DNA from 3 places in the Parashewanella sp. 2304DJ23-3 genome. Region 3 is predicted to be linked to each of the others. Evidence: predicted binding sites of a transcription regulator. Region 3 holds the regulator's gene; each other region holds the start of a gene.

Region 1 (10,425 bases), on a different contig from region 3:
AAATCGAGCACCAATACGTTGTTATACAAACCAGGAATCGAATCCATTACGTAGCCGCCGGGTGACTCTAAGCCATCGCTAACCGCTGATTGAGGTGCGACATAACCAGCTTTATGTAATTTTGGAAAATATAAGTTGTTAAACGCCGCAACCGAAGCTGCTGTCCTACCTAACTCTAAACCCGTCAATTGGCTTCGTGCGATAGCAAAGTTCCATAAATCAGTTTTTTCAAAAATGTCCCAAACGAGCCTACAATCCGTTAGGTTATAATGAGCTAAAGATAATTTGTCATGTTCAAACATATCTGCAATTTTGGTCCCTCGTCCTTTAACATCATCGATAGCCTTACCTTCATGCAGTAATTCTCTTGAGACGTTTTCTAATGAGAAACTTTCGAATTTATAAAAAGCGGCTTTTAACCAATCAATACCATCCAATACAACTCGCCCCGGCAATGACAATGTTTCAGGTCTATATTTACCCTCAACTTTCCAGCTCAACTTAGAAGACGCTCTACCGATGGTTAAAGGTAAGCTATGAACCAGTGCTCGTTTGTAAAGTAATGCTAAATCAAATGTGATCACAGCCCAACCGATAACAATGTCAGGATCATAGTCTTGAAACCAAGCAATCAGTTTTACTATGAGCTCTCGTTCATCGAGAGCCCATTCAACGTATTCAGGTGACTTGACTTGCTCTTCACCTACCATAATGACTTTTTGATAGCCTTCGGCGTACAAGCCCACAGAATAAAGCTCACTCTGTGGACTGCACTCGAAGTCTAACGAGATGCTTTTAAGTGGATAATTTTTAGAGGCTTGGATTGGGCGCACTCTTTGTGCCCGAAATTGCTTAATATCAGTACTTGATGAGTGAATATAACTGCCTAAAAACTCAGCATCGAAGGCAATTTCACGTTCACATAAATAACGATGTTCAGGCTTGATGCCAGTCTCATATAACGGAATATTTAGCCTATCGGCGATGTCTTTAACTTTGACTTGTTCCTGTCGGCTTTCTGTATAAATAGCGGTAACTTCATCGCCATTAAAATCTTTCAATGGAAGCGACTTAGATACATAACGACTTCCAATGTCCGGATTGAATAACTTAGAAAAGTCATTTGTCTTGCAGAAACATACCCAGTTAGCATCATCAACTCGAACTAAAACAGGTCCTGAAGACGTAGCAACAAAGTATTCAATAAAATGCTGCCCACGAAGCTTATTAATTCTACGTGTTAATACTTGCCCTGAAACTGTCGTTAATGATGAAGACATTTAACCCTCTTTAAATACATGCAATACAACCAGTTAGATAATTAACTCAATTCTGGGGTGATAAACCTTACTTAATGAAATGCCATGCCACATTAACTTGAATAAATGAACTTAACCTCTATTCCACTGAATTCGCTTTATTCCCTAACTAAAAGCTCTAAACATTCAATTATCTATAATTAATTGTCATTCCATGCAGCTATATAAAACTGTTATTATATACAGCACACTTATAAGGAAGCTACAAACATAATCATGCTCGCAGATAAGGTCAAAACACAAATACGCACTATCTATAAAGGTATTGCAGCTGCACTACCCAATTTTGTCTCTCGCAGGGAGCAGAATTATATGGTGGCAGAGATCTCGAAAACACTCGCGGGCGAATATGATAAGGATCGTCGAATTATTGTGGTCGAAGCTGGAACAGGCATTGGTAAATCATTATCTTATTTGCTCGGCACGATCCCACTGGCTTTAGCACAAAAGAAAAAAGTGTGTATTGCTACGGCAACGGTGGCGCTTCAGGAGCAACTACTCCATAAAGATTTACCTTTCTTTTTGGCACAATCTGAGCTCAACTTTAAATTTGGTTTGGTGAAAGGCCGTCAACGCTACGTTTGTTTATCTAAGTTAGAAATGCTGATTGGCGAAGATAATGGTACTCAAATGGCCATGTGGCAAACAAAGCCTGATCAACACCAAATTGAAATTTTGCAAAAACTGCTGCGTGATTATCATGAAGGCAAATGGAATGGTGAAATAGATACATTAACTGTCGATTTACCTGATCATATGTGGCAGCAGATTTCATCTGACAAACACAGCTGCCATCGCACCATAGCCGCTCATAGACTATGTCCGTTCCACAGTGCCAGAGAAGAAGTCGACTCTTGGGATGTTCTCATCGTCAACCATAGCCTTCTATTTGCTGACCTAGAACTGGGCGGTGGCGTGATCCTGCCGGATCCTGAAGATGTATTCTATGTTATCGATGAGGCACATCACTTACCCAATGTAGCGAGAGATTTTTCCAGTGCACAATCTACTATCCGTGGTACAGCTGATTGGTTAGAGAAGTTTAATAAAACAGTGGCCAAACTGCAGAGCCAAATTAGCAGTGATCAGGTCATCTCACCGTCTCAGAATTTACAAGATCATATTGCAGATATGGTCAAAGTGCTCAACCAAGTGGGTCATTTTTGTGATGCGCAACTTAAGTTTTTCAATAATCCCGAGTCTCGCTGGCGCTTTGAGCATGGGCAAATACCAGAAACACTTAAAATTCCTGCTGAAAATTTAGCAACAGAGTCAAATCAAGCTCTAAAACAATTTAATAAAATTCAGTCTATTTTAAGTGAGTCGATTAAAGACGGGGAAATTCCTAAGCACCTGGCAGAACAACTCCTCACTGAAGCTGGTTTTATGTTGCAACGCCTTGAGTCGGTTGCCAAGCTTTGGAAAGCCATAGCTAAAGAGGACAGTCCGAAGGGGGCTCCCTCTGCTCGTTGGGCTGAATTAATTTCTGGAAAAAAATCAGATTACTTGTTCCAAGCCTCGCCTATCGAAGTTGGCTTTATGCTAGAAACAATGCTTTGGAAAAAAGCCGCAGGTGTCGTTTTATGTAGTGCAACATTACGCGCTTTAAATAAATTTGAACATTTTTGTCATCAGGTCGGTCTATCACTTAACGATGGCAGTCGTTACCTAGCATTACAATCACCATTTGATTATGAAAACAATGCCACATTGTTTTTACCTCAAATGCGTACTGAACCTACTGCGGACGACTACACAGAGGAATTAGCAGAGCAAATTCTTAAATTAATAGAAGGTGAAATGGCGACACTGGTTCTATTTGCCTCTTATTGGCAAATGGACAAGGTTATCGAACTAATCGAAGGTAAATTAAAAATACCTTTGCTGGTTCAAGGCACAAAACCAAGACAAGAACTGCTCAAACAGCACTACCAACTCTGCGATGATAACCTACCAAGTATCATTTTTGGAACCGGCAGTTTCTCAGAAGGTTTAGATTTACCTGGTGACTATTTAACGAATCTTATCGTCACAAAACTGCCTTTTGCGGTCCCTACTTCACCAGTTGAACAGGCACATGCCGAATACATTAAATTGAAAGGGGGCAATCCTTTTATACAGTTAACTGTTCCGGATGCATCACGCAAATTAATTCAGAGTTGCGGGCGCCTTCTCAGAAAAGAACAAGATTATGGCAGAGTGACCATTTTAGATAGAAGATTAATCACTAAAAGGTATGGAAAATCGCTTTTGGATGCCTTACCTCCATTTCGTAGAGTAGTAGAGTAATTTATTTATGATGTTAGAAGTCGGACATTGGTTTATGCTTGCGCTGGTTGGGATCAGTGCAGGCTTCATTGACGCCGTAGTTGGCGGAGGTGGGCTATTGTCTATTCCAGCATTGCTTTCTTTAGGGCTTCCACCTCACTTAACCTTGGGTACCAATAAAGTTGCGGCTTGCTTCAGCTCATTTACTTCATCATTGACCTATTTCAAACAAGAGTTGTTTAGCCCAAAACTATGGTACCACACCGCAATTGCAAGCTTTGTAGGTGGGGTGTTAGGTAGTGCATTGGTTCTAGCCATTGATAATGAATGGCTGATAAAAATTCTTCCCATCATCATTATTGCTGTTGCTGTTTATTCACTTATCAATCCTAATGCGATAGGTTCCCAAAATTCCAAAATGATTAAAAAAAGCCCAAGCAAGCTACATCAATGGCTAATGGGTCTTGCTTTAGGGGGCTATGACGGTTTTGCTGGTCCTGGCGCCGGAGCATTTTGGACAATATCAACGTCTAAATTTTATGGGCTTCCACTTCTTAATAGCTGCGGTTTAGCAAGGTCCATGACTCTAGTCAGCAACTTAACAGCTTTAATGGTCTTCATTGCTTTAGATGAGGTGAACTATCTCGTCGGTATTGTTCTTGGTTTATTTATGATGACTGGCTCATTCGTCGGTGCAAGAGTGGCGATTCGTTTCGGCTCTCCATTTATTAAACCTATTTTTATTACTGTGGTATTGTTTATGTCTCTGCATTTAGCATGGAGCGCTTGGCTATAATGAGTATCAATCAACAGCAGTTGATCATAAAACTTCGTGAACAGCTAGGTAGACTTGAGCAAGAGGTACTGAAACACGACAGCAACCTTGCACAAAACGAACAAAAGCTGTTGCAAAATAATGGTCGCTTCAACTCTGGTCTATTCCATCAAAATGGAGGTAAGCTTATTGCTTGTGTTCATCAGATAAAACACAGCATCAATATGCTCGATAAACGCTTACAAGCGGGTATAAATAAAGACGCAATTGAAACAAGTTGCCTTCATATTCAAGACCAATTTTCTGCCGTTAAACGAGCTCTCAACACTACAGCTATTGATTTAAAATCAGAAAGGCATAAACGCTCTACTGCCCGAAGCAGTTACTTGAAACGACAGCAAAAAAAGCATAATGACTCGGGTTTTGAGTGGATAGCCAGTAATGTAATGCAGAACAGTCACCAGCTTTATGCTGAGCTGAATAAACATTTGAACTGGGCAAGTAGAATTGAAGAAAAAATCCAAGAATCTAATCAGAAATTGGATTACTGCTCTGCTCGAGATAAACTCAAATTACAACATGAAATTCTTGATATGCACAAAAGATTGGGTAAGTGCAGACAAGCTATCTCTTATATAGAAGATAGAATACAATTATTTGAGCGACCAAATTACAAAAAAGACTTTTAATGAGAATAAGTATGAAAAAATGGATTTCGATTTCATCACTACTGTTACTTTCATTTGCAACCCATGCATTTGCCAGCCAGTTATCTATTCCAAGTGAATTTGAATTTTTGGCTGTCGATGGTAACCCAATAAATTCTTCATTACTCAATCGTAAATCTTCAATAAAGCTTGCTGAAGGTGAGCATAAAGTTGCGATGCGCTTTAATGATCTCTATGAAGATGACATCACTGGGAGTCATGGATATATTAAATCCCATCCTTTTATCGTTTCGATTTTTGTGGATGGATTAAACCAATATCAACTAGCTGGTCTTGGCCCTCAATTCAATAATGATCCAGATAAATACGCCAAAAACCCAAAAATTACGATTCGCAGAGTCGATAATGGCAAAGTGGTTTATTCAGTTAAAAACACCCAATTTAATGAAGGCTCTCTATTAGGTGAAATGTTAGGTGGCGAAGCCCGCAAAGACGTTAAAGCCTATGCAGTACAGCAAACAACAGTTCATAAAGTTCAAGCCTCTACACAAGCTCTTACCCATGAGATTACTGAATCAACAACCGCTGTAAAAGCGAGTGCAACAGTGGATAATGAAGCAATGCTGAAATATTGGTGGAACAAGGCCGACGCCAAATCAAGACAAAACTTTTTAATCTGGCTTCAAACACAAAATAATAAATGATCCCATATGTCTATCACGCAAGTTATTCTGAGCTTGCGTTACCTCCTACTCACCGCTTTCCAACAACCAAGTATCAGGACATTTATGAATACCTGCTGGAAAGCAAATTCGCCCAACCTGAACAGTTTCATTTTCCAGAACCCATTAGTCCTGAAGAGTTATTTGCCATTCATGACCCAATTTACGTAGATCAACTTATCAATGGTAAGCTCGATGCTAAAGTCATGCGACGGATTGGCTTTCCATGGTCGAAAGGATTAATCAGACGAACACTTCACTCTATTGCTGGAACTCGACTAACCGCATCACTTGCTCTTGAACACAGCTGCGCATTACATTTAAGTGGCGGTTATCACCACTCTCATTACGACTTCGGCAGCGGGTTTTGTTTATTCAACGATTTAATCTTTGCTGCTACTGAGATGCAGAAAACCAATGGCTTGGAGACCGTTCTCATTTTTGACTGCGATGTCCATCAAGGTGATGGCACTGCATCACTGGGGCAAAATCATGATGGTATTATTACCTGTTCTTTGCATTGTGGTAAGAACTTCCCTGCTCGAAAAATGGATTCTGATTACGATATTGAACTTGAAAAAGAGACGCCTAACCTCCCCTATTTAGAAACAGTTTCTCAAACTTTTGAGTATCTAATTCGACTTCATCAACCAGACCTCGTTATTTACGATGCGGGTGTTGATGTCCATAAAGATGACGATCTTGGATATTTAAATATCTGTGACGATGGCATCTATAAACGAGATACAAATGTTTTTTCAATTGCAAAAGAACATGAAACCCCAATAGCTGCAGTAATTGGTGGTGGCTACAGTAGAAATCGACCTGAGTTAGTAAATCGACATTATCAATTATTTAAGGCTGCTAACCACGTTTTTGGCCAGTAAGTGAATGATCTTAGCCCGACTGTAATCATCTGTTACTTTTTCGACATTGATTCTCCAAATAGACAAATGTTAACTTTTAGTTAACAGAAATGGAGATGACAATGATTAAAAAAATTCTAAAAGGCACTGGTATTGCCGTTGCTGTAACTATTGCACTTGGAGGCAGTTTTGCCGCTCATGAATGGTATGCGGACAAACCGTTCATGATGCGCTCTCTGCTCGACAGAGAAATGATGAAAATTGCTTTTGATAGCCCAGAAACACTGACTTCTTTGGGCTTTCTAGAGTCAATTGGCATTACAAGTCATAACGCTGAACTTGATGACGACAGACCTCAACAGCTAGAGAAAATGTTTGTAACTGCCAATCGAATTCAAACATTGCTCAACAATTATGATAATAACGACCTCAATGAATCAGATAAGTTAAGTAAAGAGATCTCACTTTACCTTTTAAATTTTTTAAACTCTTCCTACGAATATCGTCATCATAATTACCCAGTAAACCAACTTTTCGGTCTACAAAATGGTTTCCCAAGCTTCATGCAAGCTCAGCATCAAGTAAACAGCATTGAAGATGCAGAAAACTATATATCTCGTCTTAATAAGCTACCTGTTAAGTTTTCTCAAAATATAGAAGGACTAAAGATCCGAGAAGACAAAGGCATTTTACCTCCAAAATTCGTTGTTGAGCGTGTTTTAGAAGAAATGCGAAACTTTGTAGAAAAGCCTATCAAAGAAAACATTCTTTATTCCTCTTTAGAAAACAAATTAGAAAAGATCAGTGACATCGAAAGCCAAGAAAAACAAAGGGTGTTAGAACAAACTCATCAGGCTATCAAACAGAGCATTCATCCAGCTTACAATCAACTAATCACCTACTTTGAACAGCTTGAGCCTAAAACAGGCAACGATCATGGCTTTTGGAACCTGCCGAACGGTGATAAAGCCTATAAAAAAGCACTGCAGTTTTTCACAACAACAGATTATTCCGCTGAACATATTCATCGTTTAGGCTTAACTGAGGTAGATCGCATTCAAGGTGAGATTCTTACCGAGTTAACAAAGCTCAATATCAATGCTGATAACTTCACCCAAGCAATTGAAGTTTTGGCCGACAATGAAAAGTATTATTACCCTGATACTGATGAAGGCCGTCAACAAATCCTCGCAGACTATCAAACGATTCTAGACGAAATTAATGCAGACCTTGATGATGCATTCAACATTCGCCCGAAAGCCGGAATGGAAGTAGTTCGTATTCCTGAATTTAAAGAGAAAACGTCTCCCGGCGCGTATTATCAAGGGCCATCACTCGATGGCACCCGACCTGGACGTTTTTTTGCCAACCTTTACGACATCAAAGCTACACCAACTTACAGTATGAGAACACTGGCTTATCATGAAGGTGTACCTGGTCACCACTTCCAAATTGCAATAGCTCAAGAACTCGAAGGACTGCCGTTCATTAGAAAAATGGGGGGCTTCACAGCTTACAGCGAAGGCTGGGCACTGTATGCTGAGCAATTAGCATGGGAGTTAGGGTTTCAGAAAAAACCAGAGGATAACATTGGCCGTTTACAAGCTGAGCTTTTTAGAGCTGTGCGCTTAGTTGTAGATACCGGTATTCACCATAAACGCTGGACCCGTGAACAGGCTATTGGATACATGAAAGCCAATACTGGTATGACGCAAAGTGATGTTGTTTCTGAAATTGAACGCTACATTGTAATGCCCGGTCAAGCGACTTCATACAAAATTGGCATGATGAAAATCCTTGAATTACGCGAAAAGGCTAAGTCTCAGTTAGGCGATAAATTCAATCTTGCCGAATTTCATGATGTTGTTTTGAAGAACGGTCCTGTTCCGCTGTCTATTCTCGAAAGACTTGTTGATGGTTGGATTAAAGATAAAAATGTAGGACAAAGTATCTAACTATTGAATGGCTCTTACCTTATTATTGGTTAAGAGCCACTTAACTTGCAGTGGGTAATCGCAGTTATTTAATGAATCAATATTTTGACTAACGACATTAAATCGACAGAAATATCACTAAAACCTCAGATTTACAGTACATACATCTAAATAAACAACATTTGTTATAATTAATTACCTTTTGTTATATAAATTTAACATAAAATCACATCCTTATGTTTTACATAGAATAATTTTAGCCCTCTCTATGATTGCATTAAATATACAATCAAGAAGAATTCAATAGAATCATTTAATCATTGCTTCTTAAACCCAGTAAAAGCCTATGTTTTGTCATCATTTTTTTCATTTTATTCTTTTGTTCTTATGATGATTTAACAGCTTCTAATTAAGAAAACTCTAATTTTACATTTTGTTTACATTTTAGGTTTATCATTCTATTTTTTTAATCCAGCAGCAAAATCAATTAACAAAAATTCTAATTATAAGCTGCTAAATAACCACAGAAGTGAGAAAGCAAAACGCTTCAGTACAGGTTGAGAATTCCAAATAATAGGGAAATCACGCATGAAAAATAAAACGAGGCAAAATGTTGCATTGGGGTTATCAGCTATAGCGATGGCAGTCGCTACAGTTGCAAATGCAAACTCTGTAAATCCATTAAATAACGGTTTCAGCCAAGAATCACCGTTACCTAAGCGATACATCATTAAATTTCGCAATGCGGAGTCGGCTTCTTTTTTAGCCAGTGATTCAATCGCAACAAGTTCGGTTTCGGCTTCCCCAAGATCATTTGAGCGCTCGAATCATATGAAAGCAATGAGCAGTGTTCAGGCTCGCCAAATGAAGCAAATTGGGCGTTCTAGAAGTTATACCGCAGAGTTAAACGACTCTGCGTTACTCAAATTAAGAAGCCGAGTCGACGTAGAATTTGTTGAAGAAGACAGCCCACGTAGGCTGCTTTCAGAAACTACGCCATGGGGTCAAACTTATGTTGGTGCGACGTCATTAGACGATTCTCAAGCTGGTAATCGTACTGTTTGTATCATCGACTCTGGTTATGATATTGACCATAACGATTTAAGCGGAAATCAAGTAACTGGTACCAATAACTCTGGTACTGGCAATTGGTATGATCCAGGTTCAAATAATGCCCACGGGACACACGTAGCAGGTACCATTGCAGCCATTAACAACAGTGAAGGTGTTGTTGGTGTAATGCCAAACCAAAATGCCAATGTTCACGTGATCAAAGTATTTAATTCTAGTGGTTGGGGTTATTCATCTGACTTGGTCAGCGCCATTGACCGCTGTGTTGATGCAGGTGCCAACGTCGTTAATATGAGCTTGGGTGGAGCAGGCTCAAATACCACAGAGCGCAATGCACTACAGGCTCATGCAAACAACGGTGTGTTATTAATTGCCGCTGCTGGTAACGACGGAAATAGCGATCATAGTTACCCAGCATCTTACGATGCTGTAATGTCGGTAGGCGCTGTAGACAGTAATAAACAGCATGCTGAATTCTCTCAATTTACTAATCAAGTTGAAATCTCAGGTCCAGGTGAAGCCATTCTATCGACAGTTTCTGTTGGTGAAGGTCGTTTGGCTGACATTACAATCAGTGGGCAATCGTATTTCGATGACGGCATTGTTCCTCATTTACGCCTCGTACCTCAAGGAACAAGTTTTGGTCCTAGCCCAATTAACGGCAGCTTCTCTGGTGAACTCTCAGAATGTTCGGTATCCGGTTCAAACTACAGCTGTGGCAACATGTTCAATAAAGTCTGTCTTGTAGAACGTATTGGCAATCAAGGCGGTGGCTCTTTTCCAGATTATGATGCTGTAGAAG
Region 2 (10,425 bases), on a different contig from region 3:
GACGCCATTAATCAAAATAAGGGGTGAATCTATACTTATCTCTGATGAGGTTAAAAATGCTGTTTCTGACATTAGAAATGACGTCAGTTTTAATTGTTTCTCGATGACGCTAGAAACGATATTCTGATTTGATTTCTCAACTAAAACAGCTGGTTTAAAGTGACTATTGGCTTCTTTAGATTTACATCCAGTTAAAACAAAAAAAGCAAAAACAAAACCTATAAAATAAATCCATTTCATCATTATATATCCATTAAAAAAGGAGCTGTTCAGCCCCTTCACATTAATAAATCTTGTTGTTCATAACTTGCTCGGTAAGTTCTTTAGGGTCAGAGATATCGAGTTTGCTGTCTCGAGTACCTTGCTCGGTACTCTGAGCTTGAGAAGCTGAACTAGCAGCGATAATTGGGCAGCTGCCCGTTGAACGATAATGTAACGCTGAACTTAACATGGCTTCACTTTCATCGCCTAATTGATGATGAAAATCATCTACAGCTACACACCCTGGGATTTGAAAACCAGTGATAGGGCTAGCTTGTTTTGGTTCGAACCCACTGGCATAGCTTCCGAATCCTTTGTGATTCACGCCCTGAAACTGAACGTTAAAGTAAGTCGTTCCGCAATTATCAACAGGATAAAAACCATAGGGTTTACCACAGGTTTTACCTCCAACTTGAATTACTTCAACATCAATACCACGCAAACCGTTTATCAGTGCTTCGCTAGCCGAACAAGTATTTTCCGTCGTTAACACAAATACACGATTTAAGTTTAATGTTGGTAGAGATAAGCCACTTGTAAGACCGTCTGAAAAACCAAGTGTTTGGTTGAAGAAAGGAATGGGATCAATTCTTTCGCCCGTTACAGGGTTTGTGTTTGGGTATTTATCGTTAAATTTAAGAAGTTCAAACGTTTTATTATTAGAGTTTGCACCCGAAATCATATAAGCCAACTGACTTGCAACAGCTAATAGACCGCCACCGTTATAACGTAGATCAATGACGAGATCATCAATATTATTGCCCGATAGTTGTGCTATAGCATCTCTAAGCGCTTTTTCAGATGGACTGTTGTGCGTGTTAAATTGAAAGTAACCGATATTGTCATTATCACGCTGAATTGTTTTAACATTTAAAACGGGTGAGCGTTCGAGCTCGCTTGGGCGCATCGATACTGTTTTCACTTCACCTGAAGAGACATGTTCAAACTGAAAACGATATTCTTGAGAAGTATCAGAAGGGAATAAGCCTGCATTAATTATGTTTACGTCACTAGAGTTTATGACATCGACGTCATTGACTTGTATCACCTCATCGCCTCGAATAATGCCATTAGCTTCTGCAATTGAGTCTGGCTCCACATAGGACACTACGACCTTTCTTGGAGGGCTTTTACTGATTACTTTTAAACTCATGCCATAACTTAATGAAACGCCTGCTTGAGTTTGTTTTCTGTACTCTTCTGTATTACGAGTAAAGTGAAAGTTGTCTTTGTCTTTTCCTGTAAACTCGTCTTTTTCTGTTGTTTTCAGTTTTTCAAAATATTCAGAGACATTAAACGGAGTAGGGTTGATATCATCAACCTCATCATACCAAAGGTAACTGTCATTTGCCCAAGAGCGAAGCCATAATTTTTCATGCATCGATGTGCCATTTCGATCTGGAAAGTCACCAAGACGAGGCGATTCACAATAATCTTTAAATTTGGAGGCGGCTTCAAATGTATCTTGTGTCCAGGTTGGCGCGTTAGACGATGAACCATCCCCTCCACAGCCGAAAAGTAAGGTCGAGGATAACAGAACCAATAACTTGTTATTAAACATTGTAAACTCCGTTTATATGTTATCTAACGAAATTTACATTATTTAAAACTTAATTCAACACTTAGGCTGTATATTAAATAGCTAAAGCCGCTTTATCAATACGATAATAATAATGGCTAATAACAGCAGCTAGAGATCGAGAGCAATGATAGTTGGTTGCTAGTTTTATATCATCGGTAGTGATTAAATTTTTGACTGTATTTTTTTCTCGATTGGTAGAAATGATGTAATCGATTTCTCTATCTATTAAAGTATTTAAATAAGTAGTCTTATCCGTTAAGGACATGAGTTTTGCTAAGGATTGCTCTGGTAAGATATTGTCTATAAAAAAAATTTTTGCTTTAGACTGACTGATGGCTTGAGCATACTCTTTAATTAAAAGTGGTGGCAGTATGCTGCTAAAAAAACTACCAGGTCCCAAAACAATAATATCGGCTTCAGAAATTGATTTGATTGCAGGGTTTAGAGCTTGAACTTTTGGGTGTAAAGTTATTTTTTGAGGTAAACGTTGCAGATCATCTATCTGTGTTTCACCAATAATGACTGAATTATCCTCAAGTATCGCTTTTAAATCTGATACTTCTTCTGTCATTGGAAAAATATTTGCTTTGATATTTAGAAGGTTTTTAATCAACTGAATTGCAGAGCTAGGAGTATTACCCATTTGCTCAAGGGCAGTGAAAATTATGTTGCCAAGATTATGACCACCAAGTTCAATTTTACCAGGAAACCTAAAGGACAGTAATTCCTGCGCTAATTCGTCATTGACGAGACTTGCAATGCAATTCCTAATGTCTCCCCAAGCAATATTGTTGTTTATTTTTCTAAGACGTCCACTCGAACCACCATTATCTGTGGTAGTGACAATCGCTGACAAATTGTTGCCTAGGAAGGAAAAAGCTTTTAAAACTTGAGGTAAACCGTGACCTCCGCCAATCGCTACGACCTTGTTGTTTGGCGAGATAAGTACTTCAGACACAACGAAACCCTGTCATAATCTTAAAACAAAGATAAATTATATGACGTTTTTGTTAAAGTTTCCATAACATGAAATTGAGACAGATCATATCTAGAGCATAATTTTGTGGTTACCGTTCATTTTCAATATACTATTAAACAAAATTACAATTAAAAGAACGGCTAACTTTATAATATGTTATTGAAAAGCGGTAAAATAGGAAAGTTTACTATAGCAATTGGAGCCGTACTCGTTATCATATATGGCTTCCGAGTTCATTTCTTACCGACCTCTTTAAGTGAAGTTGAAGAGCTCATTCTTGCTCCAAAGAATAAATCACAAACAACTTCCATCCCTGACTTTCAAAAGATAAGAGATATCCCAACCAGAAAAAAAGCATTTTTTGACTTTTTAAGTCCCGCTATTGAAGAACAAAATGCGTTAATTACCAAAGAGCGTAATTTTTTACAGTCTGTGAAAAAAGTTCTAATTTCAGGGAACATTCTTGATGACGGCACTCAATTTAAAGTCACTCAGTTAGCAAAAAAGTATCAATTAAGTTACCGACGTTTCGACTCAAATACGATTAAAGAACTTCTCAAAAGAGTCGATACGGTTCCATCATCTTTAGTTCTCGTTCAAGCTGCTAATGAGTCTGGATGGGGTAGTTCAAGGTTTGCACTTGAAGGTCTAAACTTTTTTGGGCAATGGTGTTATCGAAAAGGCTGCGGGTTAATTCCATCATCGCGTACTGATGGGTTAACTCACGAGGTGACAGTATTTCCTTCTGTTGAAGCTTCTATTGCTTCTTATATGAAAAATTTAAACTCAAATGCAGCTTATAGTTTATTTCGTTCAATTCGTTATGATCTGCGTAAGCAAGGAAAACAACCAGATGCTGCTGAATTAGTATACGGGCTTGTTAATTATTCCGAAAGGCAAGAAGCTTATATTGATGAGCTTTTAGATATGTTGCGTCATAACAAAAAATATTTGGTACAAAAGTGATGTTTAAGAAAGTCCTTCTAGCAAGTTTGTTCGTCAGTTTCACATCAAGTGCGACTTCAATATCCGTAGAATATAAAGATTTTTTTAATCGAATGAAAAGTGTTAACAAGGGGAGCTATTCACTTGTGAAAATGGGGTTTTATTTACCCCAAACGGATGATTGTAAAATTAATTCGGGAAGTATCACAACCGAAAGGAAGAAGTATCCTTTAAGTTTTTCAGAACACCAAGAGCTGTTTCTTCCTTATAACGAAAAGCTTAAAAGCGATAGAGCGCTCATTAATTTGGATTTGGCTGGCGACTCGAAAAAGTGTGGAATTCAAATACAAGTGAATGCCACGTCACTCAAAACTCAATATGCGAAGAAGCAATTAGATAACATCTACTCAGAGATGAATGCATTGATGTCCAGTATGCAGGGTTTTCCCTTAAAATATTTCAGTGATGATATTGATGGGCTGACATTTACTTTTGCTTCACCGAGTGAGATTAAAGTTGATGGTGAATTTAAGGGAACCAAGAGTATATTTAAACTTTCAACGACTGAAATGGGTACATTAAAACAATTGAGCTTTTCTAAGAGACCATTAAAAGTTAGCCCTTGGATTGATGCCAAGGTAAATTAGATTACAGTCTGCTTGGAACCTTTCGATAAATCGGAAGGTTCAAAGAGCTACTTTTTAAAGTGAGGTATTAAATCATCTTAAAAAATCTGATATGGATAGATACGACCTTATACTAACTATCTATGTCGATAATTTGCCCAGTATAATTTTTTAACATATTTCAATATGATATTTTTCTATAGAGCTTAATTTTGCTACTCTTTGGTTAGTCGAATACTTTAGTGATGAAATCATGAAGAAAGCAATCTCTACCTTACTTTGTCTATTTTCTATGTCCGTCGGTTTTAGTGCACAAGCTCATGAGTGGAATATTGACTCATCGAAATCAGTTGTAAGCTTTGTTTCAGTAAAAAAGAACTCCATCGGAGAAGTGCATCGGTTTAAATCAGTTAATGGAAATTTAACTGGCACGGGGCATTTTGAACTCACGATCCCTCTTAAAAGTGTTGATACGGGAATAGCCATTCGAGACGAGAGAATGCAGAGTATGCTATTTGATGTTAGTCGATATCCAAAAGTCATTTTATCAGCCAATCTTAAAGGTAAGTTACTAGAGAATATGGAGCCTGGAGATACCCAAATAATAAATACAGAGGGTCAAGTTGCGCTGCATGGTTTAATACAAACATTACATTTTAAAGCTTACGTCGCCAAGCTAACTGATAACAAAGCCATGGTAACGAGTTTAAAACCGACCATTATTAATGCTTCCGACTTTAATTTAGTTTCTGGAATTGAATCTTTAAAAGAAGTTGCAAAACTATCAAGTATATCTGCTGCAATTCCAGTTTCCTTTGTTCTAGTTTTGAATAAGGACTAATTCCTTTCTTTGCAAGCATGACGTTTATTCATGCTTGCGATACCATTTTTTGTTTTGTGAACTTTTATTCGGCATTTATTTTATTTTCAGTTTTTAGAATGTATCGACGAATTTCATTTTTTATTACAAACCTTTTGCATTTAAATGTCTTTTTATGACACTCTATCTACTGTTTATAAATACAGTGTGAGGCAAAAATGGCAGTTATCACTCAATATGTTGTTGTAAGGGAAGGGGTAGAAAAAATGACTTTTACGTCTAAAAAGGAAGCTGATGCATACGACAAAATGTTAGATATTGCTGATAACTTACTTCCATTTATTCAGCAATCAGAGCTTGAACTTGAAGAAAATACCATAGAACAGCTTTCTTTCTATTTAGCTTCTAACAAAGATGATTTACTATCACTTCTTAAAGGTGGTAGCACAGCTCCTAAAATGGTGAAAAAACCTAAAAAGAACTTGGAAGTTGTGGCATAGCTTGATATTAAGCTAAGCAAAAAGAAGTAATACTTAAGGGTGAAAATGAAATCTGAATTTTACGACACGTTAAACCGTCAAGTTTTGGCACTATTTGAAGGCGAAACTGATCAAATTGCTGCGATGGCAAACTTATCTGCGCTGTTAAATGAGAATCTTGAACAAATCAATTGGGTAGGTTTTTACATTCAGCGTGATGAACAGCTGGTTTTAGGCCCTTTTCAAGGAAAAGTAGCTTGCGTTAGAATCCCGCTTGGTCGTGGCGTATGTGGTACAGCTGCTGCAAATGATGAAACACAACTGGTTGACGATGTACATCAATTTGCAGGTCACATTGCTTGCGATTCGGCCAGTAATTCTGAAATCGTAGTACCTGTCCATAAAAACGGAAAGGTGATTGCTGTTTTGGATATTGATAGTCCAGTCCTCTCAAGGTTCGATAAAGAAGATAAAAATGGCTTAGAAATGGTCGTGTCTTCATTCGAAAAGTGTCTATTCGGCTAATTATCGAACATTTTTTTTCAATTCGAGGTCGCAATTATAAGCTCTGGCTTTATAATAGGCGGCTGCTTGCGGCTTGAACTCGCGCTATGCTTTGCTTTAGTGTCGCTTGATAAATCTAACTTTGTTAGTTTATGTTTGTTACTGTTTTTGTAAGAAGCATATCAAAATTGTACGTCTAATTATTTAGACGAAGATAAACGACTGAGCCGTAAACCAAATCTTTTCACGGCCGATGTCCTAGTAAATGTGGAAGTAATAATGGAATCAACAGAAAAGTTGACCGACACTAATGCTATTTTGGCGTATTTATATGAAATTTTTCCTCAGTGCTTTGTTGCTGAAGGAGAAGCTAAGCCTTTAAAAATCGGCCTATTTCAAGATTTAGCAGATAAGCTTGCTGAAGATCCTAAAGTAAGTAAGACGCAATTACGCGTTGCTTTAAGACGTTACACCAGCAGCTGGCGCTATCTAAAGAGTATCAAAGAAGGCGCAGTTCGAGTCGACTTAGACGGTAACCCTTGCGGTGAACTTGAAGCAGAGCACATTGAACATGCTCAAAAAACGCTTAAAGAAAGCCAAGAACGTGCTAAGCAACGCCGTCAAGAAAAAGAAGCCAAGTTAGCTGCAGAGCGCGGTGATAAGCCAAAAACTGAAAGAAAGTTCGCTAAAAAGCCTGCCGCAAATCGTCAGCGCAAAGATCGCAACTTCAAGCAAGTGCAATCTAAGGATAAAAAGCCTGCAAAACCAGCAATCGATGTTTCTAAACTTGTTCAAGCTGAGTTGTCACAACTTAGTAAAGACCAACGTGTAAACATTAAACTTGGTAAGTCACCTGTAACTGGCGTTATCGCGGATATCAATAAAGGTGAAATTATGGTCCAGCTGGATAGTGGTTTAAGCGTTAAAGTTAAGCCTGAACATATTTTACTTTAAAATCACTCATAGCGGAAAAGCTTGAGCAGATAAGCTGTTTGCGATATATACTTAAGTCAATATTTGCAAACAGCTTATAAAAATTATCAAAAGTAAGGAGCAACTTGTTGATGCGAAAATTAAAACTGGCCACAGCGTTGGCTACACTTGTATTTGGATTCAACGCCCTGGCAGTCGAGCCAAAAATTCAAATCAACGAGCTACCCCATCTACAGCAAGAACCTCAACATAAAGTCTCAAGTAAACGAATCACTGATTTATTCACACGCTCTCATTATCACAAGTTTGATCTTGATACATCTTTTTCAGAGCAAATTTTTAATCGTTATTTGAAACTCTTAGATTTTCGACGCAATATCCTCACACAAGCTGATGTTGATGGGTTAAAGCAGTATCAAGATGATTTTGATAAAATGCTCACCAGTGGCAATCTAAATGAAGCTTACAAGATTTATGATCTTGTTCAAAAACGTCGCTATCAAGGTTTTGTTTACGCTTTAAGCCTGCTTGATAATGATAAACCGTTTGACTTCAATAAAGTTGGTGATAAATACGATTACGATCGTGAGCACGCTAGCTGGCCAAAATCTGAAGCAGAGATTCATGAGTTATGGCGTCAGCGTGTTAAATATGATGCTTTAAATCTAAAATTGACGGATAAAAAATGGAGCGAAATTGTTGAGATCTTATCTAAACGATACAACAACGCCCTTAAACGTTTGACTCAAACTAATAGTGAAGATGTCTTCCAAATTTTGATGAATTCATTTGCGCGTTCAATCGAGCCACACACAAGTTACCTGTCACCAAGAAATGCAGAACGCTTCCAACAAGAAATGAACTTGAGCCTTGAAGGTATTGGAGCCGTATTACAAGCTGAAGATGATTACACTATGATTCGTAGCCTTGTAAAAGGTGGTCCAGCGGCTAAAAGTGAAGAATTAGAAGCGGGCGATAAAATCATTGGTGTTGGTCAGGCTGGAGAGAAAATTGTTGATATTATTGGCTGGCGTTTAGATGACGTTGTCGATCTCATCAAAGGTCCTAAAGGGACAAAAGTTACTTTACAAGTACTCAAGAAAAAAGCAGGTTCAAGTGCTAAACCCGTTGAAGTGGTTATCACTCGTGACAAAATTCGTTTAGAAGATAGAGCAGCTAGCTCTAAAGTTATTGAAGGTGATGTTGGTGCGTACGAAAAACGAAAAGTAGGCGTTATTGAAATTCCTGGTTTTTATGTAAACCTTTCAAAAGATGTAACGAAAGAAATTGCCAAGCTTAAGAAAGAAAACGTTGAAGGCATTATCATCGACTTGAGAGGTAATGGTGGTGGCGCATTGACTGAAGCAACATTACTGACTGGTCTGTTCATAGATATGGGTCCCGCAGTACAAGTTCGCTATGCCAATGGCCAAGTTGTTCAAAATCGTGATAACGATGGCAGTGTTACCTATTCAGGACCATTAACAGTAATGGTTGATCGTTATAGTGCTTCTGCATCAGAAATTTTTGCGGCCGCTATGCAAGATTATGGACGAGCTTTAATTGTCGGTGAGTCAACATTTGGTAAAGGTACTGTACAGCAGCATAAACCATTACAACGCATTTATGATTTGTATGATAAACCGTTAGGCAGTGTGCAGTACACGATTGCTAAGTTTTATCGTATCAATGGTGGTAGCACTCAGTTGAAAGGCGTCACTCCAGACATCATGTTTCCAAGTGCACTGAAACCTGGTGAATTTGGTGAATCTGAAGAAGATAATGCGTTACCATGGGATAAAGTTCCAGCGGCTAAATATCATAAGTTCAACGATATTACGCCGATGATAATTTCTGAACTGACCAAAGATTATGATGCACGTATCAAAAATAATGTTGAGTTTGGTTATATCAGAGATGACATTAAAGAGTATCGTAAACTACGAGACGAAAAAAGCGTTTCTTTGGACCTATCAAAACGCAAAGCATTGCAAAAAGAAGAAGATGATAAAGCGTTACAACGTGCTAATGAACGTCGTATTGCAAAAGGTCAAAAGCCAGTAAAAGACCTCGATGAGTTATCTAAACTTAAAGATAAAGAAGAGTTACCTGATGTACTTCTTGAGCAAACAGCGGATATAACTTTAGATTTAGTTGGCTTAACTAAGAAAAAGTAAATCCAACAAATATATAAAAAAAACGCGCATTTTGCGCGTTTTTTGTCTGAAAGATAAAATTAAAAAATACCTAAGAGGACCACTATGTCACAACGTGAAGCAAAACTACTTAAGGACTATAGTGCACCAGAATATACCGTAGAACACATAGCCTTAAAATTTGAGCTTAATACTCCAGTTACTACGATTACAGCATCAAGCAAGGTCAAACGCGTAGAAAATGAAGCTGCCACTTTAGTGCTTGATGGTGAATCGCTTTCACTTGTGAGTGTTAAAATTGATGGCAAAGATGTTGAGCATAAGCTTGAAGAAAACCGTTTACATATTTCAGCAGACGTTGACGATTTTTTATTAGAAATCGTTACTGAGATTGAACCTGAGGCGAATACAGCGCTTGAAGGTTTATATATGTCAGACGGTGCATATTGCACACAATGTGAAGCAGAAGGTTTCCGTCGTATTACGTATTACCTTGATCGTCCCGATGTGCTTGCAAAGTTTGATGTACGAATTGAAGCAGATAAAGCACAATTTCCTTATCTGCTAAGTAATGGAAACTTGTTAGAAAAAGGCGATCTAGAAAATGGTCGACACTTTGCTAGTTGGCAAGATCCATTTCCAAAGCCAAGCTACTTATTCGCACTTGTTGCGGGTGATTTTGACCTACTCGAAGATACTTTTATCACACGAAGTGAACGTGAAGTTGAGCTTCAAGTTTTTGTTGATAAAGGTAATATAAATAAAGCTAACCATGCTATGGAATCTCTTAAGAAGTCCATGAAGTGGGACGAAGAACGCTTTAATTTAGAGTATGACTTAGACATTTATATGATCGTTGCCGTAGACTTTTTCAATATGGGTGCAATGGAAAATAAAGGGCTAAATGTCTTTAATACTAAGTATGTTTTAGCAGATAAAGAATCAGCTACAGATGATGACTTTCATGGTATTGAATCTGTCATTGGTCATGAATATTTTCATAACTGGACGGGCAATCGTGTAACTTGTCGTGATTGGTTTCAGTTGAGTTTAAAAGAGGGACTTACGGTTTTCCGTGACCAAGAGTTTAGCTCAGATCTTGGCTCTAGGGCCGTAAACAGGATTCATGCAATTAAAGTT
Region 3 (10,425 bases):
ACAGCCACCAATTCATCGCCCTAAAGTGCACATCTAACCAATTAGTCGAAATGGATATTCATTTACCTAAAGATATTGATAAAACTCAAACTTTAACAGATTTACTTTATCAGTCTACTGAAAAGTCTGACAGTTCTTGTCCAAGTTCATTCTTAATAAAAAGTGCAACTCACTAGTTCATTCTCAAGTGATTTAAGAAGTCTAACCTCCAAACATTATGTTGACACATTGTTAACATAATGTTTTTATCATCTCATAAGAAATTAAAGAAATATTTTAATTACATAAATATTCATCTTTAGAATGCAATTATAAAAATAATAAGTTTTGGATAATTTAAATGCTCACCTCTATTCTTTTAGCATCGGCAATTTCAGCTCAAGCTCAAACACACTGGCTCTACGAACATAAAATCGCAGAAAATCAATCACACCAAACCATAAACTTAACTGGCACTTCAGTAAATGGAGACTCAATGCAACTGATTTGCAAAGGGCATAAGCTAGAGTTCGTATTAACATTGATGGATGCTGATGATTTATCTGCGGAAGGAACAGCAATTGTTGATAATAATGAAAAAATATCATTAATTGGATTAAATGAAAGTTCGCAATTAACTGCTTATCGACGTGGCATTTGGGGAAATTGGGCCTTGTTGATTAATCAACTCAAATACGGGCAAAAAGTGACCTTCAACTTTTTTAATGGCAATGACCCCATTAGCACTGATTTTAATATCATTCAGGGTCAAAACTCCATTAAGAACCTAATGGAGTATTGCGGAAACTATTAGCAAATAGTTGATTGTGGGTGAAGCACAATCAACTAAATACTGGAAGTAAATTAAATAAATTGAAGATATGGCAAATAATTACGGCGATGCCAAATAACAGCACTAACCAAGGGATAAATGCACCACCGAAAACTCTGTAACCATTAGATGCGGGGAATAATTTTCTCACTTTCATTGCCATCAATGCAGGTATTACCGCTACAGAAATTGCACCAGCCAGTGCGGCATAACCAATGGCAAGAATAAACCCATCAGGAAAGAGTATTCCAAGAATCGTTGGTGGCACAAAGGTAACCATACCGGTCTTGATTCGTCCAACCCCAGAGTCATCAAAGCCAAATAAATCCGCTAAATAGTCAAAAAGCCCTAAGGTTACACCTAAGAATGACGATGCGACCGCTAAATTGGCAAACAGTGTCAATAGTTGGTTTAGTGTGTCATGAGAAATTTGAGATGTGAGTGCTCCTACAAGAACACCAATATTTCCACCTTGAGTGATAACTTCACTAAAACCACTGCGCTGGATATTACCCATGGTAACAACGAGCCAGCCAATATAAATGGTTAATGCGAGGCTGGTACCAACCAATACAGCTCTAACAACATGTTTAGCCGATTTATCATAAAATTTAACGAGGCTTGGAATAACTCCTTGATAACCAAAACTGGCTAAACCTACAGGCAGTGCAGCTAAAATATAAGGTGCATATTCGGATTGTCCATCTGGCATCCACAAATTGCTCGGTTCAACTTCGATCAATAAATTACTGGTAGCAAGCAAAAAGGTAATCACCATACCACCAAGCATGATGGTAGATATCCGGCTCACATGCTTAGTACCAATAATCACAATGGCTGCTAAGATCACAGAAAAAATTAACGCCGCCATTTGATTAGAAACGGTGATATCCAACGTCGACAAACTGTGATTTACAATTGAACCACCGCCACTGACATAAGCATAGGTCAATACATACAATAAGAATGTGACGGAAACACCACTCAATACACGCCAAAATGGGCCTAATATACGACTGGTTAAGCTATCAAAGCTAACACCTGCTTCGTAGTGAAGGTTAGCTTCCAGTAGCAGTAAACCTCCCATTACCATGCAAAACCAAACGCCAATCAACATCAACACAGAGTAACTGAACCACATCCCTGCACCAACAACGGGTAAAGAAAACATCCCCGCCCCAACGGCTGTCCCAGCCACTATCATCGCGCCACCAATAATTGATGGATGTTTCTTTGTCTCAATGTTAGATGCTGTCATTTAGCTATTTTTCTCCGCTTCTACATTTTGAGTCTGCTGTACTCCTGTAACAACCGTTTGACGTACTTGTGCATCAAGTAATGAGGTTAATGCGTTACTCAGCTGAATGATGGTATCTTTTTTCTCTGACTGACCCAGTAAATCCATATCTTTTAGCTTGACCGTTAATGACGCATAAAGTTTTCGATCATAAAACTCAGGGGCAGAAATACCGTGTAATGGTCCCATATGTTTTGCTAACTGATGGCTTTCTCGCTCTAAATCACTTCTTTCAATTTTTGGCTGCAAGCTCAGTAAATTAAAGATAATGGCATAACGCTTTAGCATCTCACTGCTTGTACTGGCCAGTAAATGAAGCTGCCCTTGATGCTCATCACTCGCAACCAATCGATGTTCGTCTTCCAAAATAATGTTTTCATCAAGCATTGAATCAATCAGCTGATGAATATAATTTTTTAAATTTGGTGTTTCGACAAATAACTCAGCTTGTATTAGCGGAAAAATTTGCTCGATAAACTGAACGACTTTCTCTCTTGTTGGCTGAGACTCTCTGATGATCAAGGTCGCAATTAATGATGGCACCATAAATAAGTGAACAATATTATTACGATAGTAAGTCATATTGAGGGCCTGAGTATCATCTAAAGAAATGATATCACCGAGAGGATCAGGCTCTACAGCAAACTTATTTAACTCTAATGCTTGAGAAATCAAGACCTCAACATCACCTTCAGGTACCGTCGAAAACTGTGTGTACGGTACTTTAGTTAACAGCTTTAGATAAAAATCTAATTGCTGTTTAATGGTTTCTTTTTCTAAAGACTTTTGCTCCGATGCAAGCACAATTAAGCTCATCAATGAAATAGAGCTCACTGCAGTAGCGCCGTTAATTTTTGTCATCACTTTATTCGCTAAGCTGTTTACAGCTGGCGTTAACCAAGTTGGTTTTTGCTCTGGATCTTGAGCGATAAGCTCTCGCCACTCAGGTTCAATTTGTGATAAATGTTGCTGAACATTGATTGGCTCACCGAAGTTCACATAGCCTTGACCAAAATTTCCAAGCTTCCTGATGGCAGCAAAAACTTGCCAGACGGATTCTTTTTGCTTTTTCTTACCACTAAGTTCCTTGTGGTAAGTTGCAACTTCCATGACATGATCGTATCCAAGATACACTGGGACCAAGGTTACAGGTCGTTCGATGCCTCGAAGCACACTGCTTACCGTCATCGCTAACATACCCGTTTTAGGGTTGAGTAGACGTCCTGTGCGAGAGCGACCACCTTCGGTGAAATACTCTACTGAATAGCCTTTATTAAAAAGTAGATCGAGGTAGCCTTTAAAAACGGCGGTATACAATTTATTGCCATTAAAGCTGCGTCGAATAAAGAAGGCGCCACCTTTGCGGAACATTGGGCCTGCCGGCCAAAAGTTAAGGTTAATACCAGCAGCAATATGCGGAGGCACCATGCCTTCATAATAAAGGATATATGAAAGCAACAGGTAATCCATGTGACTACGATGACACGGCACATACACAATTTCATGACCATCGTGATGCAGCTGACGTACGAGTTCAGCTCCACGAATATTAATGCCTTTATACAGCTTATTCCATAACCATGTCAGTAACCGCTCAGCAATACGAACTAAGCTATCTGAATAGTTTGCTGCGATTTCATCAAGATAATTCTCAGCATTGGCTTTCGCTTCTTGCTTTGAGATTTTTTTACTGGCCGCTTGTTCATTAATGGCTTTTTGAATGCTTTCTGAATTCAAAAGCTCTTTAAACATTACTTGACGATTTGGCAAATCAGGCCCAGTCATCACTTTTCTTTGGCGGCGAAAATGAACTCGCGCAACACGTGCAAGTTTATGAGCAATTCGTTCGTCACTTCCATGCTCATCCGCCATATAGCGCAATGAAACAGCATTAGAAAATTGAATAAAATTATGACGGCCTAAAAACAGAATCATTAGGCACTTGCGTAACCACGTTGGGCTTTCACGCTCTAGCACCGCCGCTTTCATCGTGTCATCTTCTTTGCCTGGTATTCTTCCCCAATACATACTGACAGGTAATAGCTGAACATCCAGAGACGAATCTTGCTGGTGTAAATTTAACAACTGCTTAAAGTTGCCTAAAAAAACATTCGTTTTTGATGCCTTGCCTATCATAGGCTTTGCAGGTGCCAAACAGACAACCCTTGGCACTGATTCGTTTTTGATTTGAATATCATCATACGGGCTAGGCAAGCCCAGTGATTCTGTTACTTCACTTAACGCTGAAATATCACTCACCGACTCAGTTTTCATCACGTAAACAATCGGTCTATCGGCATCTAAATTGAGATCAGAAAATGGTTGCTGAGGGACAACGACGGTATGAACAAACCAATTTTGCACTGTACGAAGTGCCTTAAAAAACCAGGAATTATGCTTAGTCATTCTTCTACTTAGCGCTTGAAATATAAAAGAGTCAAAACGCTAGGATATCAAACTTATAGCAAATAACCTAAACAGGATTGCTTAATTATTGGTTGCACACAGGACTTTACTGTATATAATAACAGTAACTGTATAAGCGAACAGCGAGTGTGTAGAAATGAGACCTTTAACTGCCAGACAAGCCGAGATTTTAGAACTTATTCGTCTGAATATTTCTGAAACAGGCATGCCTCCTACCCGAGCGGAGATAGCAAAACGTTTAGGCTTTCGCAGTGCTAACGCCGCTGAAGAGCATCTAAAAGCCTTAGCCAAAAAAGGTTATATAGAAATCATACCAGGCACATCACGTGGTATCCGTCTATCTCAAGAACTTGAGGTTCAAGATGGTCTACCTTTGATCGGACAAGTCGCTGCAGGTGAACCAATACTGGCTCAAGAGCATGTTGAGCAATATTATCAAGTTGATGGCAACCTGTTTAAACCCGGTGCAGACTTCTTATTGCGCGTTAAAGGCGACAGTATGAAAGATATTGGCATTTTGGAAGGTGATTTACTTGCTGTTCATAAACAACAACAAGCATCAAATGGTCAAGTTGTTGTTGCTCGTGTTGAAGATGACGTCACTGTGAAGCGCTTTGAACAGAAAGGCAACGTCGTTTATCTTCATGCCGAAAATGAAGAATATCAGCCCATTGAAATTGATTTAAGCTTCCAACAACTCTCTATCGAAGGCTTAGCTGTCGGTGTGATAAGAAACGGGGAGTGGCTATGATAGTTCGCTCTTCTGCAACATCTCACCCTGGTGTTTGGGTTCAGCCAGACACCCTGTACTCAGATCAAATTCAGAGCATTCAAACGCTCCAAATTAAAAGCAGCGGTGAGCAAGAGCTGATCGCATTAAGCTCTGAACTTGCCACATTAAGCCATCAGGGTCGTTGGATTGTTCTCATAAACCCTAATCATAATAATTATAAATCCATCCTAGCCCAGTCGGGTGTAAAAATGGATCGTGTTTTATTGGTTCATACCAAAGATGATGTTGAAGCACTGTGGGCGTTAGAAAAGGCACTCACCAACGGCACAAGTAGTGCTGTTATTTGTTGGACATCAACACTCGATCAACGAGATATTCGTCGATTAGAACTCGTCAGTAAATCCGCTTGTGCCAAAGGTATGATTCTCCAGTCTGGTTCTGAGTTAAACTCGCAACCTCATTCAATCTTGCCTCGAAAAAGATCATTTCATTAACAAATTCATGGACATTAAACTCACACCAACAATCTCCTTTTACATTCGCAAAAATAAAAAATTAACTAATATTTCATCTAATTACATGAAACATGATCTTGATCAATCTTTAAACAGCAAGTAATGTAGAGTGAGTAACTAATCTTAAATTGTTACAAAAATGCGAAATTTTTCGCTTAACAAACATTCGAATTAACGACCCTGTTTTATAAAGTTGATATCTCAAATTTTAATTTGAGTAAATTCAGCAGTAAGCGCACGAGTGGTATACACCCAGAGCCGTAAACAGATTTACTGGATGACCGACCTGCTAGTCATTAGCGATTGAGTCAACGAAAACAACAACACCACCATTGCACTTTGATATCGATAAGCTTTTTTAGGGAACTGAAAAGTTAGCATGGAGCTAAGTATTAACGTGTGACTTTTCTTTGTAGTTGCTTTTGCAATTGGCAGAGGAGACGTCTAGTGAAGCAATTGTTGTATTGTATGTTAGCGGCTTTCTTGACCCCATCAGTATGGGCTGAAGAAATGCGCTTTAACATGACTCAAGGGGTAACAGAAATAAGTCATAAGGTATATCACCTACATATGACGATTTTTTACATCTGTTGCGTAATCGGGGTAATTGTCTTTGGCATTATGATTTATGCCATGATCAAGCACCGCAAATCAAAGGGTGCAGTCGCTGCGAATTTTCACGAAAGTACTAAAGTGGAAATTTTGTGGACAATCATTCCATTTATTATTCTTATCAGTATGGCAATTCCAGCAACAAAAACACTTGTTGCAATGGAAGATCCTAGTGACTCTGATTTGACCGTAAAAATTACGGGTTCGCAGTGGAAATGGCACTACGACTATTTCGACAAGGGTGTTAGCTTTTATAGCTTATTAACGACACCTCAGGATGAAATCGACAACAAAAAAGATAAAGATGAGCATTACTTGCTTGAAGTGGATAAACCACTTGTTCTCCCTACAGACCGAAAAATCCGCTTCTTAGTCACTTCTGACGACGTCATTCATTCTTGGTGGATGCCAGCATTCGCCGTTAAAAAAGATGCAAACCCTGGTTTTATCAATGAAACCTGGGCAAAAATTGACGAAGAAGGAACGTATCGTGGCCAGTGTACTGAGCTCTGCGGTAAAGGCCACGGGTTTATGCCTATCGTTGTCAAAGCCGTTTCTGGTGAAGAATTTGATAGATGGATAATCACCCAAAAAGACGAAGCTAAAAAAGCCAAAGCGCAAGCTAAAGCTTCACTGTCTAAAACGCTTTCTAAAGACGAGCTCTATGCCAAAGGTGAAAAGGTTTACACGGCTCACTGCGCCGTCTGCCACCAGCCAAATGGTATGGGACTTCCTGGTGTATTCCCACACTTAAAGGGCAGCCCTGTTGCCACCGGGCCTGTACATGATCATATCTATATCGTGACGCACGGTTTCCCAGGTTCTGCGATGCCAGCTTTTGACAAACAGCTTACAGCTGAAGAGATTGCGGCAGTCATTACCTACGAGCGAAATGCGTGGGGCAACAATACTGGCGACGCAGTGCAAGCTGCTGATGTCGTAAAAGTAGAAAAGCAAAAGTAGGGGAAATAGCATGACAACATTAAACCCTCAAAATGATCAGCTTGAAACAGAGCCAAACTCTGAACATCATGACGATCATTCGCATCATCAGCCACCAAAGGGCCTAATGCGATGGGTGCTAACCACCAACCATAAAGATATTGGTACTTTATATCTGTGGTTAAGTTTTATTATGTTTTTAACCGGCGGATCAATGGCAATGGTGATCCGTGCTGAATTATTTGAGCCCGGTTTGCAATTGGTTGAGCCTAACTTCTTTAACCAAATGACCACAGTTCATGGATTAATCATGGTGTTTGGGGCCGTAATGCCTGCCTTCACAGGACTTGCTAACTGGCTAATTCCCATGATGATCGGTGCGCCAGACATGGCACTACCCAGAATGAACAATCTCAGCTTTTGGATTCTACCGTTTGCGTTTTTGATCCTGTTAAGCTCGTTATTTATGGAGGGAGGAGGGCCAAACTTTGGTTGGACTTTCTATGCACCACTCTCTACCCACTACAGTGGGGATAGCACAGCACTCTTTGTGTTTTCCATCCACATCATGGGGATAAGTTCGATAATGGGCGCCATTAACGTCATTGTCACTATTATCAATTTAAGAGCACCAGGCATGACATGGATGAAGTTACCGTTATTCGTCTGGACTTGGTTAATTACTGCCTTTTTATTAATTGCAGTGATGCCTGTTCTTGCGGGTGCGGTCACAATGGTACTGACCGATAAGTTCTTTGGTACCAGCTTCTTTGATGCAGCAGGTGGTGGTGACCCGGTGATGTTCCAGCATATTTTCTGGTTCTTTGGTCACCCTGAAGTTTACATCATGATCTTACCGGCTTTCGGTATTGTCTCTGCCATCATCCCAACCTTTGCTCGTAAAAAGCTGTTTGGTTACTCATCAATGGTGTACGCCGTTGCCAGCATCGCAATTCTGTCGTTTTTAGTGTGGGCTCATCACATGTTTACTACAGGGATGCCGTTAGTCGCTGAACTGTTCTTCATGTACTGCACCATGTTAATTGCTGTTCCAACAGGAGTGAAGGTATTCAACTGGGTGGCGACCATGTGGAAAGGTTCGATTTCTTATGAACCTCCTATGCTTTGGGCCATTGCTTTCGTGATTCTATTCACGATAGGTGGTTTTTCAGGTTTGATGCTGGCAATGACACCGGCTGACTTCCAATACCATGACACCTACTTTGTAGTTGCCCACTTCCACTATGTACTCGTGACAGGAGCCGTATTCTCGATTATGGCGGCGGCCTATTACTGGTTACCAAAGTGGACAGGACATATGTACAACCACACCCTAGCTAAATGGCATTTCTGGTGCTCGTTGATTTCAGTGAATGTATTGTTCTTCCCAATGCACTTTGTCGGACTGGCTGGCATGCCACGCCGTATACCGGATTACAATATTCAATTTGCCAACATCAATGAAGTGGTTTCTATTGGTGGCTTTGCATTTGGTTTATCACAGTTACTGTTCTTAGTGCTGGTAATCAAGTGTATCCGAGGTGGTGAAAAAGCAGAGGCGAGATCGTGGGAAGGTGCTGAAGGCTTAGAGTGGGATATTCCAAGCCCTGCACCTTATCACTCGTTCACTACACCACCGGAGATAAAGTAATATGGCTGCAGACCCAAACATCAATCCAAAACATGGAAAGACATCCAATAAAAAGCTGGTCTTGTGGCTGATTGGCGGTTCAATTGCCATGTTCGGTTTTGGGTTTGCCTTAGTTCCACTGTACGACATCATGTGCCAAACACTTGGTATTAATGGAAAGACAGCAACCTCGGCGAAAGCATATACTGCTGAACAAGTTGTCGATAAAACCCGTTTAGTGAATATCGAATTCATGGCTCAAATCCCTCCCGGTATGAACTGGGAGTTTGGACCACAGGTGAATACAATGAAAGTTCACCCCGGTGAACTGATACGAACCAATTTCATTGCGAAAAATTTATCGTCTAGTGCTGCAGTTGGCCAAGCGGTACCCTCAGTATCGCCTGGGCAGGGAGCGCTGTATTTCCATAAAACTGAATGTTTTTGCTTTAACCAGCAACCACTTGCTGCTGGTGCGGACAGTGAACTACCCCTAATTTTCTTTATTGATCCAGATTTACCATCTTCAATAAATACTCTCACCCTTTCCTATACTTTGTTTGATGTTACAGCGTCTTCACAAGCAGCGTTAGCGAAAGTGCAAGGAGCAACACAATGAGTACCCATCAACATTATTATGTTCCAGCCCAGAGTGGCTGGCCAATTGTCGGGGCAATAGGGTTATTTTTAATGGCGTTTGGCGCCGGACACTTTATTGCAGAACTTGAAACTCACGCTAGTCCGATAGGCTTAATCGCTTTAGGTGCTGGCTTTTTAACGATTCTTTATTTGATGTACGGCTGGTTTAAAACCGTTATCAATGAATCGAATCAAGGTTTATATTCGCCACAAATGGATCGCTCTTTCCGTCAGGGAATGAGTTGGTTTATCTTTTCTGAAGTGATGTTTTTCGGTGCCTTTTTTGGCGCGCTGTTCTTCATCCGCATGTTTTCTGTGCCGTGGCTGGGTGGAGAATACCATTCGACTGCAACACATGAGGTTTTATGGCCGAATTTTGAAGCCATTTGGCCATTAACTACAACACCAAAAGGTGACACCACCCAAGCGATGCCTTGGCATGGTTTACCTTTGTATAACACCATTATCCTATTAATTTCTTCTGTAACACTGCACTTTGCACATGTTGCACTAGAAAAAGGTAAGCGTGGAGCGTTAAAAGCCTGGTTGTCGTTAACTATTTTACTTGGGCTTGGTTTCTTGTATCTACAAGTTCACGAATATATTCATGCGTATACCGAACTCGGTTTAACACTAGAGTCGGGCGTTTATGGTAATACTTTCTTCATGTTGACCGGATTCCATGGCCTTCACGTAACCATAGGTACCATTTTCTTAATTACTTTATTCATTAGGATCTTGAAAGGTCACTTTAAACCAGATAATCATTTTGCCTTCCAAGCTGGTAGTTGGTATTGGCACTTTGTTGATGTTGTCTGG

The links. Region 3 encodes LexA, which represses DNA repair genes until DNA is damaged. Its sites were predicted from a motif close to TACTGTATNNNNATACAGTA; they were not measured.
Region 1: a site for LexA is predicted at 1,488-1,507, ahead of dinG (ATP-dependent DNA helicase DinG). Genes of this name have one in related genera too.
Region 2: a site for LexA is predicted at 5,402-5,421, ahead of AC1EU2_RS09380 (YebG family protein). Genes of this name have one in related genera too.

The regions. Positions count from the first base shown of each region.
Region 1 covers NZ_JBWQOH010000001.1:315,935-326,359, forward strand. The annotation lists gene AC1EU2_RS01375 (DNA polymerase II) at 1-1,280, opposite strand, end outside; gene dinG (ATP-dependent DNA helicase DinG) at 1,536-3,608, shown strand; gene AC1EU2_RS01385 (sulfite exporter TauE/SafE family protein) at 3,616-4,383, shown strand; gene AC1EU2_RS01390 (primosomal replication protein) at 4,389-5,051, shown strand; gene AC1EU2_RS01395 (DUF2057 domain-containing protein) at 5,063-5,734, shown strand; gene AC1EU2_RS01400 (histone deacetylase family protein) at 5,731-6,639, shown strand; gene AC1EU2_RS01405 (DUF885 domain-containing protein) at 6,741-8,573, shown strand; gene AC1EU2_RS01410 (S8 family serine peptidase) at 9,141-10,425, shown strand, end outside.
Region 2 covers NZ_JBWQOH010000003.1:295,199-305,623, reverse strand. The annotation lists gene AC1EU2_RS09410 (hypothetical protein) at 1-243, opposite strand, end outside; gene AC1EU2_RS09405 (S41 family peptidase) at 284-1,822, opposite strand; gene AC1EU2_RS09400 (gluconeogenesis factor YvcK family protein) at 1,896-2,801, opposite strand; gene AC1EU2_RS09395 (glucosaminidase domain-containing protein) at 2,982-3,788, shown strand; gene AC1EU2_RS09390 (DUF2987 domain-containing protein) at 3,788-4,414, shown strand; gene AC1EU2_RS09385 (YceI family protein) at 4,647-5,234, shown strand; gene AC1EU2_RS09380 (YebG family protein) at 5,432-5,713, shown strand; gene AC1EU2_RS09375 (GAF domain-containing protein) at 5,759-6,217, shown strand; gene proQ (RNA chaperone ProQ) at 6,476-7,150, shown strand; gene prc (carboxy terminal-processing peptidase) at 7,261-9,306, shown strand; gene pepN (aminopeptidase N) at 9,391-10,425, shown strand, end outside.
Region 3 covers NZ_JBWQOH010000011.1:14,046-24,470, reverse strand. The annotation lists gene AC1EU2_RS16130 (ribonuclease T2 family protein) at 1-176, shown strand, start outside; gene AC1EU2_RS16125 (hypothetical protein) at 341-793, shown strand; gene AC1EU2_RS16120 (aromatic amino acid transport family protein) at 822-2,069, opposite strand; gene plsB (glycerol-3-phosphate 1-O-acyltransferase PlsB) at 2,070-4,514, opposite strand; gene lexA (transcriptional repressor LexA) at 4,672-5,286, shown strand; gene AC1EU2_RS16105 (SulA-like leucine-rich domain-containing protein) at 5,283-5,762, shown strand; partial or broken gene coxB (cytochrome c oxidase subunit II) at 6,231-7,334, shown strand; gene ctaD (cytochrome c oxidase subunit I) at 7,369-8,988, shown strand; gene AC1EU2_RS16090 (cytochrome c oxidase assembly protein) at 8,990-9,586, shown strand; gene AC1EU2_RS16085 (cytochrome c oxidase subunit 3) at 9,583-10,425, shown strand, end outside.